DNA from 4 places in the Pseudarthrobacter sp. NBSH8 genome. Region 3 is predicted to be linked to each of the others. Evidence: riboswitches for the same ligand, from Rfam matches in the RefSeq annotation. Region 3 holds a riboswitch; each other region holds the start of a gene.
What was found. Region 3 has a riboswitch for S-adenosylmethionine ahead of FYJ92_RS17545 (DUF1737 domain-containing protein). Riboswitches for the same ligand answer to the same signal wherever they lie in the genome.

Region 1: it holds a riboswitch for S-adenosylmethionine, as region 3 does, so the genes downstream of both, FYJ92_RS01520 (N-acetylglucosamine-6-phosphate deacetylase) here and FYJ92_RS17545 (DUF1737 domain-containing protein) in region 3, are expected to answer to the same signal.
Region 2: it holds a riboswitch for S-adenosylmethionine, as region 3 does, so the genes downstream of both, FYJ92_RS12195 (aminotransferase class V-fold PLP-dependent enzyme) here and FYJ92_RS17545 (DUF1737 domain-containing protein) in region 3, are expected to answer to the same signal.
Region 4: it holds a riboswitch for S-adenosylmethionine, as region 3 does, so the genes downstream of both, FYJ92_RS06055 (homoserine O-acetyltransferase) here and FYJ92_RS17545 (DUF1737 domain-containing protein) in region 3, are expected to answer to the same signal.

What each region holds. Positions count from the first base shown of each region.
Region 1 covers NZ_CP043178.1:336,181-339,725, reverse strand. Annotated here, with positions in the region: gene FYJ92_RS01520 (N-acetylglucosamine-6-phosphate deacetylase) at 510-1,757, opposite strand; SAM riboswitch class IV at 2,195-2,317, opposite strand; gene FYJ92_RS01515 (beta-galactosidase family protein) at 2,658-3,545, opposite strand, start outside.
Region 2 covers NZ_CP043178.1:2,651,317-2,654,861, forward strand. Annotated here, with positions in the region: gene FYJ92_RS12185 (ribosome small subunit-dependent GTPase A) at 1-663, shown strand, start outside; gene hisN (histidinol-phosphatase) at 718-1,530, shown strand; SAM riboswitch class IV at 1,687-1,800, shown strand; gene FYJ92_RS12195 (aminotransferase class V-fold PLP-dependent enzyme) at 1,836-3,260, shown strand; gene FYJ92_RS12200 (class I SAM-dependent methyltransferase) at 3,367-3,545, shown strand, end outside.
Region 3 covers NZ_CP043178.1:3,783,334-3,786,878, forward strand. Annotated here, with positions in the region: gene FYJ92_RS17540 (long-chain fatty acid--CoA ligase) at 1-928, shown strand, start outside; SAM riboswitch class IV at 1,903-2,018, shown strand; gene FYJ92_RS17545 (DUF1737 domain-containing protein) at 2,032-2,289, shown strand; gene FYJ92_RS17550 (rhodanese-like domain-containing protein) at 2,286-2,699, shown strand; gene FYJ92_RS17555 (O-succinylhomoserine sulfhydrylase) at 2,696-3,545, shown strand, end outside.
Region 4 covers NZ_CP043178.1:1,325,888-1,329,432, reverse strand. Annotated here, with positions in the region: gene FYJ92_RS06065 (SGNH/GDSL hydrolase family protein) at 1-29, shown strand, start outside; gene FYJ92_RS06060 (hypothetical protein) at 168-698, shown strand; gene FYJ92_RS06055 (homoserine O-acetyltransferase) at 703-1,818, opposite strand; SAM riboswitch class IV at 1,831-1,945, opposite strand; gene FYJ92_RS06050 (bifunctional o-acetylhomoserine/o-acetylserine sulfhydrylase) at 2,014-3,366, opposite strand.

The DNA.
Region 1 (3,545 bases), 610 kb from region 3:
CGAACAGCGGCCTGCCCCTGCGGCCGTCGGGTTAGCAACCAAGTGGCATTGATCGAAACGAGGGTTCACGCCCCGGAAGCCAAAGGCGGAACACTGGGTAGCGGCGTTCACGCATTCACGGCTGCCGGTCCAGGCCCTCCCGCCGGAATACACCATTCCCTGCCGTAACAGCAGCTTGGAGATCCGGTGCCGGGAGCGCATGAGATCCCCGTGGGCATCTTCCCGGGCACGGACCAGGCCCCGTGCCGCTTCCTGGTCCGCCGCAGAGAGATGATCCAGGCATGACTCTCGGTATGGTCCGGGGTAATCCGGTGGTGAACGATTTTCGCCGCTCTGCGGGTCCAAGGCGCTCACGTCCACGGCGCGGGCATGGACATCCAAACCGACGCTTGCACGCTCGAACATAGCAGAAACCTCTCAATTTCAAATGTGGCCATACCGGGGCTGGACCGGCAGCACCACCGTCCGTGCGTGAAGCGTTGCAACGACGGCTGAAATCCGCCATGGGGTCATTTGAGCCAGTTCCCGCCGCGGAGAACTCCAGCCAGTGCGAGGTCCTTGTCCACCACGACTGCATCCGCACGGAGCCCACGGCGGAGTCCCCCTAGTTCATCGGATAAGCCGAGGACAGCGGCCGGAACGGCCGTAGCGGAGAGTACTGCGTCTTCCAGCCGGACGCCGGCCGCGACGGTTCGCCGGAGGACATCGAGCATCGTCGCTGTACCGCCCGCGAGGGAGCCCGTGGCGTCCAGCGTGGCGACACCGCCCGTCACGGTGACGGGGGAAGGCCCGAGCATGTAGTTACCGTCGGTAAGCCCGGCGGCTGCCATGGAGTCTGAGACCAGAACGATGTTGGTGGCACCCACCAGCTGGAACACAGTGGTCACGATGGCCGGATCAAGGTGCGCGCCGTCCGCTATGAGCTCGACGATCGCCTTGTCCTCCTGCGCGGCGCGTAGGCAGGCGGCGACCGGACCCGGGGAGCGGTGATGCATGGGAGGCATTCCATTGAAGAGGTGGGTTACCGTGGGAAGCGAGCGGATGCCTTCGAAACCGGCCGACAGAAGGCCTTCGCGTGCCGCGACAAGGGAGGCCGCTGCCGTGGCGTCATCGCAGTCCGTATGTCCCAGAGAAGGGGTCACGCCGTGCCTGGTCATGAGGCCCACCAGGTTAGCCGCCCCGGGCAGTTCCGGGGCGTACGTCATGGTGACCAGTTTGCCGTCAGCTGCCTGGAGCAGCTCCTCCATGAGCTCAGAGTTCGGCCACAGGAGGAATTCCGGGTTCTGTGCGCCGCATCGGGCGCGCGATAAAAAAGGGCCTTCGAGGTGGATGCCCTCGATGAGTCCTTCGTCCGTGAGCCCGGCAAAGAGCTCGATCCCCCGCAAAAGGTCCTCCCGGGAGGCTGTCACCATGCTGGCAAGGAGCGTTGTCGTGCCCGAGCGATGCAGGAAGTCGATGGCCTTCCGCGCTGAAACCTCGTCGCCGCTAGGGAAGTCACCGCCGTTTCCGCCGTGGCAATGCAGGTCAATAAACCCGGGCAGGATCAATCCGCCGGTCGGAACTTCGTGACAGACCGTTTCCGCGGACGCCGGGTAGTTGAATAGCGTCTCATGGAACCCGGCGGTGGGCCCAGCGTAGACGATTCGGTCACCTTCGACGACGAGAACACCCTTTTCAGTGACACGCCTGTCGCTTACGACTGTTCCCGCGATGAACTGGCGGCGTTGCGTGGCCGAATGTGTTTCCGGAGAACTCATGAATCGATTCTCCGTCACATTTCCCCGGCAAGTGACTCAATGGCACCGGCCGTGGTCGAAACAGCGGGCAAGGATGTCCCCAGAGTCCGCGCGTGTACGCCACCACTATCCGCACAAACCGCGTAGTGCCCGCGGAGCAGGAGAAATCTAATCGGCTGCCCCGCAGGCTGCCCCCTCAAAGCAATCGTAACTATGAGCTGCATATTTTCGGCGCACCATTGGGCAGGATGAATTGAATGGGAGAGCCTGTGAATCAGTTCCCGCGAAGCCGTAGTCCAGCATCTTTCCCATGTTTCGCCGACCTTGAATTCGACGAGGCCGCAAACCGTGTCCACTATCGGCAGGACCCGAATATATACCTCTTGGGTCTCGTCCATGGCGCCGGACGAGACGGTGCAATCAGAAACGGTTTCACATGGCACACTAGGGGCCTTTCACGAGTGCTCTTACCAATTGGGGGTTTGTCATTAGTTCCCGATTGGTCGCTTCTTCATCCGATCCACCCTTGAACATGGGGTTGGCGTGTGACCAGTCGGAGCTTGGCGCCACATCTCATGAAGTACCTCGCAGCCTACTCCCGATTATTTGGATTTTCCTCGGCATTGCCACCACCAGGGACGCTTCACGGAAGATTTCCTTATCGGCAGAGAGCTGACAGTGCGCCTGTTCGCCAGGGCAACGCGCCCCACTGCCATCTCACGCTCGTTGTCGTGCCGGCCGCTGCCCTGACGTACAGTGGTGTCTTTGTGCCGCCGCTTGCAGGCCTGGGCCAGGGGCGGCCCGGGGCGTCCGCAGGTCGTTTGGACGCTCCCGGAGTCTGCCTCTGGGACGGCTTCCCCCAATGTGGCGTACATTTGCGGGGATTAGTTGTCGTTCCGGCCAAGTCGAAAGACGGCGAGCTCAGTCCGCCAGTTCTTCCGCCAGCACCAGACCCTGACCGCCCGGTCCCAGGTCAGGCTCTGTTCGGAGCTCGACGGTAATGCCGGACTTTTCGAGCTCCAGTACCTTGACGGTGTTGACGCCGCGCCGGATCATCGGTGAAGGAATGTATAGGGTAGCCTGCGGCCCCACGTCCCAGTAACGGCCGAGCAGGAAGCCGTTGATCCAAACGAAGCCCTTCCCGAAGCCGGGCAACGCGAGGTAGGTGTCGGCGGGCGCCTCTGCCGCGAACTCGGCCGAAGCAAGCCTCCCGAGCTCGTCCGGACCCCATTCGGTCAAAGGCACCGGTGTCTGGGTCCAGTGGAAGGTGAAACGCTGGTTCACCAGGACTCCGTCGAGGATGCCCTTGCCGTGGCCCGTTAATGGCCCGTAATTGATCCGGCCGAGGTTTTCCACCAGGATTTCCAGCCTGGCGGGGGTGCCGGTGCCGGTGACCTTCAGGCCTTCGGCGGCGTTGGTGTCATCGAGGATGCCGGCAAAAACCCCGTCCACCCAGATGTAGGCGCGGTCGTTCAGCCCCATGATCTTCAACGGTGTTTCCGCAGGTTTTCCCGGTTGCCCCGGCAGCACGGCGTCGGCGGAATAGAGCACCATGCCGGCGTCCAGCCCGAGCTGTTCGAAGGACAGCGGCCTGACGCTCTGAACAGGTTCCCCTGCGGCACGGACCAGGTCCAACAGTTCCACGCCCGGTGCCACGGGGAGGGTCTGTGCGGGCAGCACAGGTGCCGCTGCCAGGAGTTCAGTCGGCAGTTCCGGGACGTTGTTGCCCTCCAGGCCCCGGGCGCGGAAGAACTCCGTCCGCAGGGCGTGGAACTTCGGCGTCAGCGCACCGTTCTCCGCGATGGGAGC
Region 2 (3,545 bases), 1.1 Mb from region 3:
TACGACGCCGGCATCGAGCCGCTGCTGCTCGTAACCAAGGCGGATGTCAAGGATCCCGCGGAACTGTTGGCCAACTATGAGCACCTCGACTTCCCGGTGATCATCAGCCGTACGTCGGACTCCGAGGCCTCAGGTATCGATGCCCGCTCCGATGACGGCCTCTCTGCCCGCCTGGACGGAGACGCGGTCTCGCAACTCCGCGCGTACCTCGAGGGCAAGGTCTCGGTGATGCTGGGCCATTCCGGCGTGGGCAAATCCACCATGGTCAATGCGCTCACCGGGGCCGAACGGGCTACCGGTGGCGTGAACGCGGTGACCGGCCGCGGCCGCCACACGTCGTCGTCGGCCCTTGCCCTGAAACTGACCGGCGCCCCCGCCGGTAGCTGGATCATCGACACCCCTGGCATCCGCTCGTTCGGCCTGGCCCACGTGGATCCGGACCGGATACTAAGGTCCTTCCCGGACCTGGAACCGGGCACGGATGCCTGCGAGCGTGGTTGCAAGCACAACACCGCGGCCGTCAACTGCGGCGTGGATGCCTGGGTGGCGGCCGGTCAAGCGGGCCCCACCGGCCCGGCCCGGCTCGCGTCCCTGCGGCGGCTGCTCGGCACTGATCCGCGCCTGGTGGGCCAGGAAACCAAGGAACTGGGCAGCATCGGCTAGGGGCCAAAAGCCGACGTCCCCAACCCCACGGCCCGGAGACGGTAGTTTGGAACCATGATCCAACCCGCTTCGAGCTACAACGATGACCTGCGCCTTGCCCATGTGCTGGCAGATTCCGTGGACGACCAGACCATGAGCCGCTTCAAGGCACTGGACCTCCGCATCGAGACCAAGCCGGACCTGACGCCGGTAACGGACGCGGACAAGTCCGCGGAGGAAGCCATCCGCGGCCAGCTGTCCCGCTCGCGTCCCCGCGACGCCGTGCTGGGCGAGGAATTCGGCAGTTCGGGCCATGGCTCCCGCCGCTGGATCATTGATCCCATCGACGGCACCAAGAACTTTGTCCGCGGCGTCCCGGTGTGGGCCACCCTGATAGCCCTCGTGGACGAAGGTGAACCCGTGGTAGGAGTGGTCAGTGCCCCCGCGCTGGGCAAGCGCTGGTGGGCCGCCAAGGGTTCCGGCGCCTACATGGGCAAGTCCCTCGCCGCGGCAACGCGGCTCCGGGTCTCGGACGTCTCCAAGCTTTCGGATGCCTCCCTGTCCTACTCCAGCCTGGGCGGCTGGAAGGAACGCGGCAACCTGGATGAATTCCTGGGACTGACCGAAGACGTGTGGCGTACACGCGCCTACGGCGATTTCTGGTCCTACTGCATGGTGGCCGAAGGTGCCGTGGACATCGCCTGCGAGCCCGAACTGAACCTCTACGACATGGCTGCCCTCGTGCCCATCGTGGTGGAAGCCGGCGGCCGCTTCACCTCTCTGGAGGGACAGGACGGGCCGTTCGGCGGAAACGCCCTGGCCACGAACTCCATCCTGCACTCAGAGGTGCTCAAGCGGCTGAACCCGGACCTGGACGATCTCCTCTAGGCACTTTCTTCGAATTATCGACGGCGGATGCCTCCTCAAGGGGGCGTCCGCCGTCGTATCTTCGACAAATGCGCGGTTCCTCAAACGCGCGTAACAAAGTCCTTAACATTGGGCTGGCTTCCTTTCTGCAGCGGCAGATGTTCTACGCTCTTAACAGGTCACGAGTGCCAGCGCTAAACCCCGGTTTGCTGGCCGGCAACCCTCCATTCGCGGTGGGGTGCCCCGGGTGACGACCAGGCCGGTCCGGAATGGACACGGCAAGCGCGGATTCCCGGTGCCGGGTGTCCTTTTAGAGTGAGGTCTCCGTGACAACTGCCACCGTCTCCCCCAACAGTGTTTCCCCCAGCAACGCCGCTGCACTGTTCAACGATGCCGCTACCATCGCCGGGCGGCCCCTTTCCGCCGTCACCGGCGCGGAAATCCAGGCACCGTTGATCCAGGGCGGTCATGTCCGCTACGCAAATCTGGACTACGGCGCATCCGCTCCTGCCCTCTCCGTGGTGTCCGCCTACCTCAACGAGATCCTGCCGTTCTACGCCAGCGTCCACCGAGGCGCGGGCTTTGCGTCCCAGATCAGCACCTCCGTGTACGAGAACGCCCGGAACGTCGTCCGCGACTTTGTGGGCGGGCGCCCGGACGACTCCGTCATCTTCACCCGGAACACCACCGACTCGCTGAACCTGCTGGCGGGTTGCCTGCCGGCGACGGACGGACGGCCGCATGGCGATGTCCTTTATTTGGACATCGAGCACCACGCCAACCTCCTGCCGTGGCAGGGCGTCCCGCACCGCAGCGTCGTCGCCGCGGACACCATCGTAGGGACCCTTGAGGTCCTGCGCGCCGAACTTGAGCAGGGCAACGTCAGTCTCCTCGCGGTCACGGGCGCCTCCAACGTCACCGGGGAGATCCTCCCGGTCAAGGCCCTGGCCGCCCTCGCCCATGAGTACGGGGCGCGGATCGTGGTGGACGCCGCGCAGTTGGCGCCGCACCGGCGCATCAATATCAGCACCGACGACGTCGACTACCTCGCCTTCTCCGGCCACAAGCTCTACGCGCCCTTCGGCTCCGGGGTCCTGGTGGGCCGCGCGGACTGGCTCGACGCCGGTACTCCCCACCTTGCCGGCGGCGGCGCCGTCCGCGAGGCCAAGCTCGACGGCGTCAGCTGGGCCACCGGCCCGGCCCGGCACGAGGGCGGCTCCCCCAACGTCCTGGGTGCGGCCACCCTGGCACGCGCCACCCAGGTCATCGCATCCTTGGACCAGGACCACTGGCACGCCCACGAAGCGGCCATCCGGTCATTCCTGGTGGACGGGCTCGGGAAGATCGACGGCGTCACCGTGCACCAGATCTTCTCGGATACGGACGCCGAAACCGGCACCATCGGTGTGGTGAACTTCTCCGTGGCAGGATACGACGCGGGCCTCGTGGCCGCCTACCTGTCGGCCGAGCACGGAGTTGGCCTCCGGGACGGCCGCTTTTGCGCGCACCCACTCCTCAAGCGCCTCGGCCTTCCCTCCGGTTCGCTGCGGGCCAGCTTCGGCGTAGGCTCCCGACTGGAGGACGCCCAACGGCTCCTCGCAGGCCTGGAACAGCTCCGCCGGACCGGACTGGGCTGGGACTACGTGGTGGACGCGGGCCGCTGGGTTCCGGCTAACGACACCCGCACCTACCCGCATTGGGCGCCCAACACGCCGGGCACGGCAGGCGCGGCTCCATGCCTTGACGACTGACTGAGCCTTTCGTCCTGTACTTCCTGACCTGACGGCCACCCACCGGGTGGAGGCCTATACGGTAAATTCGAAGGATACCGATGGGCGCAGTTGAAGGAGGCCGCACGTGGCACGGGGTGGCCCCAGGCTTGAGCAAGGACGCCGTCTGGAACTCGGACAGAGTTTCCAGGACGGCGGCGAACATTACCAGCGCGTACGCCCTGGCTACCCCGCCGAAGCAGCGGACTGGCTGATCCCTTCCGGAGCCAGGGACGCTGTGGACGTGGGCGCCGGGACCGGCAAGTT
Region 3 (3,545 bases):
GCCGATGTTCCACACCTTCGGCCAGACGTGCGTACTCAACACCGGGCTGCGGGCGGGGGCCACCATCGTGATGCTGCCCAAGTTCAGCGGGGATGCAGCCCTGGATGCCCTCGCCCGGCACAACATCAACGTCTTCTTCGGCGTGCCCACCATGTACATCGCCATGCTCGAAGCCGCCCGCACCAACACCGGCCGGTCCAACGCCCTGCGCTACTGCATCTCCGGCGGCGCGTCCCTGCCTGTGGCGGTGATGGACAGGTTCAAGACGGAATTCGGCTCGGACATTTACGAAGGCTACGGCCTGACCGAGACGTCCCCGGTTGCCACCTTCAACCATGTAGGCAAAGCGCCGCGGCCCGGAACGGTAGGCCAGGCCATTTGGGGAGTCCAGGTGGAGATCGCCCGCGCGGACGTCCAGGATGCCATCGAGCTGCAGCCCACGGGCGAGTTAGGCGAGCTGGTGGTCCGGGGGCACAACCTCTTCACGGGCTACCTCAACCGGCCCGAAGCCACCGCAGAGGCTGTGGTGGACGGTTGGTTCCGGACCGGCGACCTGGGCACCAAGGACGGGGACGGCTACCTCCGGATCCTGGACCGGAAGAAGGAGATGATCATCCGGAACGGCTTTAACGTCTACCCGCGCGAGGTAGAGGAAGTCCTCAGCCGGCACGATGCAGTCCTGAGCGTTGCCGTCTATGGCGTCCCCGACGAAACCCACGGGCAGGAGGTGGCGGCCGCCGTCGTCCTCAATCCGGGCAGCAGCGCCACCGTTGATGAGTTGCGGGACTTCGCCGCCGCGGAATTGGCGGCCTATAAGTATCCGCGGATCATTACCCTAGTCACCGAATTCCCCACCGGCCCCAGCGGCAAGGTCCTCAAGCGCGAACTCACCGCCCGGTACAGCGCCGCCGATACTCCAACAGGGTGATCAGGCGGGAATGATGCGGAACAGGAAACGCGTCCGGACCATGACCCACAGGAGCCCCAGGATCACGGCGTAGGCAGCCGTGTTGAGGAGAATGGCGCCCTGCTGCAGCGCCGGGATGGTTCGCTGACCGGACCCGTCATGAGGCCGGACGCGTCCAGCCGGGCACTTGCCGCTGCGGCCACGTCGGCTGCGGGGCTGTAGCAGACTTCAGTCTGCAGGAGGAACGGCTTGTCCCGTTGCGCCACGTAGGTGGCGTAGAAGTCCTCGTTTGCCTGCTCCGGTCAGCATCCCGGCCAGTTCCCCGGGGGCAGCCACGGTGTTGACGGCTGCCGTTCCGGCGGTGTCGTCATGGTAGGCCGACAGCCCTAACCATTCCACGGCGTCTTCCCCGGGAGAGTACGGCGCGTAAGCGGCATCGGTGCCGTCCCAGATGCCGTCGCCGTTGGTGTCCGACAGGGCAAAGCGGTAGTCCCGCCCCAGCCCCGGAAGCCCGCCGAAATCCTGGTGATCTCGGCGGCAAATGACTGGGCGGCGTCGTCGTCGATCTGCTGCAGCGGAACCGTGGGTTTGACGGTGAGCATGGCATGGGAGCCCAGGGCTGCAGCCTGGTCCAGGAACTGCCGGATAGCGATGGTTTCCGAGGACCGGAAGGGGATGGAAATGTCATGGCCCAGCAGAGCCGGCGTCGCTCCGGGACTGTGTTGGCGGCGCGGGCGGCGGCCGGCGCCTTTGCAAACTCTGTCTGCCTCACCTTTGGGTCCGGTTCAGCCATGCTTGGCCTCAGGTCCCAGGTCCCAGGTCCCAGGACCACCAGCGGCATCAGACGCTGCGCACGGGCGACCCCGACGAGGGTCTGCGGTCCCGCCCCCACTCGGTTGTCCCGTCAGCGCCGGGGTTACGGAAACACGCGTTGGTTACGGAACATGACGACGGCGGCGGTGCGGCGGGGCGGGGCGAGTGTTACGTTTTTGGGGAGTAATGAGAACCGGCGCCAAGCCCTGACTGGCCGGTCGGCAACCCTCCCTTTCGCGGCGGGGTGCCTCAGGTGAATACTCGGCATATCGACCCATTCGAGCTGCAAGCGTGAAAGAAGGAGTTCCGTCGTGTCTGACGCCCCCGCCCCTGAAAAGAAACTGTCGTACCGGCTTGTCACCGGGCCGGACGACAGGTCTTTCTGTGAACGGATTTCCACTGCCCTGGCCGAAGGGTATGTCCTGCACGGCAGCCCGGCCGCGACGTCCAACGGAGGTGTTGTGATCGTTGCGCAGGCACTCATCCTCCCGTCGGCCATCGCCACCGCCGATGCCGCCGTCGCCTCTGCCGTGGAAGACCTCGATTTCGACGGCGAGGGCCACGCGTGAGCTACGCCGGAGACCTCACCCCGCAGGAAGCCTGGGCCAAGCTGGAGCAGGGCGCCATCCTGGTGGACGTCCGGACCGAAGGCGAATGGGCCCACATCGGCATCCCCGACACCAAGGCCACGGACAACGATCCCCTGTTCATCCCGTGGACCTTCCCCGGCGGCATCCCCAACTCGGATTTCATCACCGACCTGACACAGCAGGCACCGGAGGACGACGGCGCCGAACTGGTGTTCCTCTGCCGCTCGGGCCAGCGCTCCATCGCCGCCGCCATCGCCGCGACGCAGGCCGGCTTCACCTCCTACAACGTCCTGGAGGGTTTCGAAGGCGAGCCGGACCGCTACGGCGAGCGCACCGTCAACGGCTGGAAAAACCGCGGCCTCCCCACCAACCTGGGAATAACGAAGTGACCTTCAACGAAGACGCCGCCGGCTGGAGCGCCGAAACGCAGGCCGTCCGCGGCGGGCTGAACCGCACCAACTTCCAGGAGACCACCGAGCCGGTCTTCCTGAACTCCGGCTTCGTCTACGAGTCCGCTGCCGCCGCCGAGCGCGCCTTCACCGGCGAGGACGAACGCTTCGTCTACTCCCGGTACGGCAACCCGTCCGTGGCCACCTTCCAGGAACGCCTTCGCCTGCTCGAAGGCACCGAAGCGTGCTTTGCGACGGCATCTGGCATGTCAGCGGTCTTCACCGCCCTGGGCGCCCTGCTGGCGGCCGGCGACCGGGTGGTTGCCGCGCGTTCACTGTTCGGCTCCTGTTTTGTGATCCTGAACGAGATCCTGCCGCGCTGGGGCGTGGAAACCGTGTTCGTTGACGGCCCGGACCTCGAACAGTGGGCTGCTGCACTGTCGGAACCCACCACCGCAGTGTTCTTCGAATCGCCATCCAACCCGATGCAGGAAATCGTGGACATCGCCGCGGTCAGCGAACTGGCGCACGCCGCCGGGGCCACCGTCGTCGTCGACAACGTCTTCGCCACTCCCCTGCTGCAGCGCTGCGGCCAGCTGGGCGCGGACGTGATTGTGTACTCCGGCACCAAGCACATCGACGGCCAGGGACGCGTCCTGGGCGGTGCCATCCTGGGCACCAAGGAGTTCATCGACGGCCCGGTCAAGCAGCTCATGCGGCACACCGGCCCGGCCCTCTCCGCGTTCAACGCCTGGGTGCTGACCAAAGGCCTGGAGACCATGGCGCTGCGCGTGAACCACTCGTCCGCGTCCGCTCTGCGGCTGGCGGAATGGCTCGAAAAGCAGC
Region 4 (3,545 bases), 1.6 Mb from region 3:
CCCCGGGCACCACCGACGCCCGGCGCTAGAGGCGGCCCGGCGTGGCCCAGGGAACAGCGATGCCGTGCAGGATGCCGTGGACCGGCATGGAGCCTTTCTGGGGATCCCGGCCGTGCGTGTGAGCTCCGGGGTTAAGCTGGAAGGACACATATGAGAGGCGCTACACCGTGAACAGCTTGTTTTTCTGGATCATCATTCTGTCGTTCGTAGTACCGATGGCGATGCGGATGTACCGGAAGTCCGTCAACAAACGGAACCAGGAGCAGAGCTTTTCCGGTCGCTACCCCGAACAGTTTCCAGGCGGCGGGCAGTACCCAGGCAGCGAACAGTATCCTGGGCCGCAGAATAAACAGCCCCGTGATGGCTACACGCAGCAGGATTACATGAGTGGCGGCTTCCGCCAGATCATGAGCCCGCAGCCCCTGCCGCCGAGCCAGCCGCTGCCGCCCATGCAGCCGATTCCTTCCGCGGACCAGCAGTTCCCGCCGTACGGCCAGCCGCAGCCCACCGGCCAGTCGGTGCCAGATCAGCGCGCGGAAGCACCGAAGCAGCCTGCCGCCCCTGGCATTCCCCTGCCGCCGTCGGGCCCGCAGGGATACCGGGCCCGGAAACTGGCCGAACTCGACCAGCAGTACAGCAGCGGCGAGCTGGCCATGGAGGAGTACATGAAGCGCCGCTCCGACATCATGAACGGCTAACTGCTTAGATCAGGAACGTATTCCGGAGCTGGCGGCCCAGCTGGCCAATCTCGGTCAGGAAGCCGTCGTGGCCGATCGGAGCCTCAATGACGTGCACGTCCACGTCACCCGGGAGCGCGTCAGCCAGTTCACGGGACTGGGACGGGAAATACAGCCGGTCACTGTCCACGGCGGCCACGAAGAACCTGGCGGTAGCCCGGCCCAAGGCCTCGTTCAGGGAACCCCGCCCGCGGCAGACGTCGTGGCTCATAAGGGCGTCGGTGATGGCGATGTAGCTGTTGGCATCAAAGCGCCGCACCAGCTTTTTGCCTTGGTGGTCCAGATAGCTTTCCACCTGGTAGCGGCCCCGCTCCCCCAGCGCTGCCGCCTGGAACGGCGATTCCGGGTGCTGGGCCGACCGGCCGAAGCGCCCATCGAATTCCTCTGCGGAGCGATAGGTGATGTGCGCAATGCGCCGTGCCAGGGCCAGTCCGTCCTCCGGCAGCGGACCGCCATAATAGTCGCCGTCGTTAAAATTGCTGTCCTGGCGGATGGCGAGCGTCTGCGCCTGGGCGAACGCGATCTGTTCGGCCGTGCTGGCGGCACCGATCGAGATAACAGCGCACCGCTGGACCCGTTCCGGGTAGGTGACCGCCCATTCCAATGCCCGCGCGCCGCCCATGGAGCCGCCCAGCACGGCGTACCAGCTCGGGATGCCCAGCTGGTCAGCCAGCCTGGCCTCAGCCGCCGTAGTGTCCCGCAGCGTTACCAAAGGAAACCGCGACCCCCATGGCTTGCCGTCGGGGGCAATCGAGGATGGCCCGGTGGAGCCGTAACAGCCACCCACAATGTTGATGGAGACCACAAAGAACCGGTCGGTGTCCACCGGCGCACCTGGTCCGGCCAGCTGCTCCCACCAGCCGGGCTCGTCGCTGTCGCCGCGCGTCACGTGCGTGCTCCCGGTCAGGGCGTGTTCAATCAGGACGGCGTTGGAGCCGTCCGCGTTGAGGGTTCCCCACGTTTCATAGCCAAGGGTGACGTCCGGGAGGTAACCGCCGGCTTCGAGCTCAAGTCCGCCGACGCTGGCGTAACGGACCACGCCGTTTCCGGGGGCTGCAGTACGGGAAATCGTAATCGTCATGGAAGGACCTTTTCTATGCGCTTGCCCACCGTCAATTGACCAGCAGGCCAGGTCCTCACCCGGGGCACCCCGCCGCAAAAGAGGGTTGCCGGCCAGCAAGCCGGGGCTGTCGCTGGCACTCATGACCTGCTTCGAGTGTACGAACAGCCCCGGTCTATTGCTAAGCGTGTGACTGGTTGTGACTTCGCGGAAGCCCTACTCCTGCGGGGCCGCCGCGTCTTTGTTAGGGTCCGCCGCACCCTTGGCCGCCCGGAACCCGGCCTCCAGGTCGGCCAGGATGTCATCAATGTGTTCGATGCCCACGGACAGGCGGACGAGTCCCGGCGTGACCCCGGCGATGACCTGCTGCTCCGGCGAGAGCTGGCTGTGCGTGGTTGATGCCGGGTGGATCACCAGTGAACGGACGTCCCCGATGTTCGCAACGTGGGAGTGCAGTTCCAAGGCATCCACGAAGCGCTTCCCGGCCTCCGCGCCGCCGGCTAGGTTGAATGAGACCACCGCACCGGTGCCTTTGGGGCCGTATTTGCGGCCGCGCTCATACCAGGGGCTGGAGGACAGCCCTGCATAGGCGACGGATTCGACGTCGTCCCTTGCCTCAAGCCACTGGGCAACGTCCACGGCATTGGCCACGTGACGCTCCACCCGCAGGCTCAGGGTCTCCAGGCCCTGGGCGATGAGGAATGCGTTGAACGGTGACACTGCCGAGCCGAGGTCGCGCAGCAGCTGCACCCGGGCCTTGAGGATGTAGGACAGGTTGGCACCGAGGGCTCCGCCGGCCCCCAGGTCCCGGGCATACACCAGCCCGTTGTAGGTGGGGTCCGGGGTGCTGAAGCCCGGGAACCGTTCCGGCTCCGCGCCGAAGTCGAAGTTCCCCGAGTCCACAATCACCCCGGCTATGGCCGAGCCATGCCCGCCCAGATACTTGGTGGCGGAGTGGACCACAATGTCCGCGCCCCATTCGAGCGGGCGGATGAGGTAGGGGGTGGACAGGGTGTTGTCCACAATCAGGGGAACGCCGGCGTCGTGAGCTACCTCAGACACGCCTTCGATGTCCAGCACGTCCTGACGCGGGTTGGAGACCACTTCGCCGAAGAAGAGCTTGGTGTTGGGCTGGACGGCATCGCGCCACTGGTCTAGGTTGTCCGGGTCAGCCACAAACGTGACGGATATGCCGAACTTCTTGAGGGTGTGCGCCAGGAGGTTGTACGTCCCGCCGTACAGGCTGGGGCTGGCCACGACGTGATCCCCGGCTTCGGCAATGTTCAGGATGGCAAAGGCTTCAGCGGCCTGTCCCGAGCTCAGCAGCAGTGCAGCGAGCCCGCCCTCAAGGCTGGCAATCCGCTGTTCCACGGCATCCTGCGTGGGGTTGCCGATTCTAGTGTAGATCGGCGCGAGCTCCGCGAGGGCAAACCGGTTGGCGGCGCTTTCGGCGCTCGGGAAGACGAACGACGTCGTTTGGTAAATCGGGAGCGCCCGCGCGCCGGTGGCGCTGTCCGGTTCCTGGCCAGCGTGGATCTGGCGGGTTTCGAAAGACCATGCGTTCGACATTCAATGCTCCTTGACGTGGTGTGGCACAGCTCGGTTGCGTTCAGTGTAGGAAGACTTTCCCAGACAGGAACAGGATTGTGACGAAGGTGGTCAGCCGGCCGGTCTCCTCCCGCTTTCCGGCGGAATGTCCACTCGTGACGCAAAGGATTCCGGTAAGGCTACCCTTAGCTGAGAGCCGG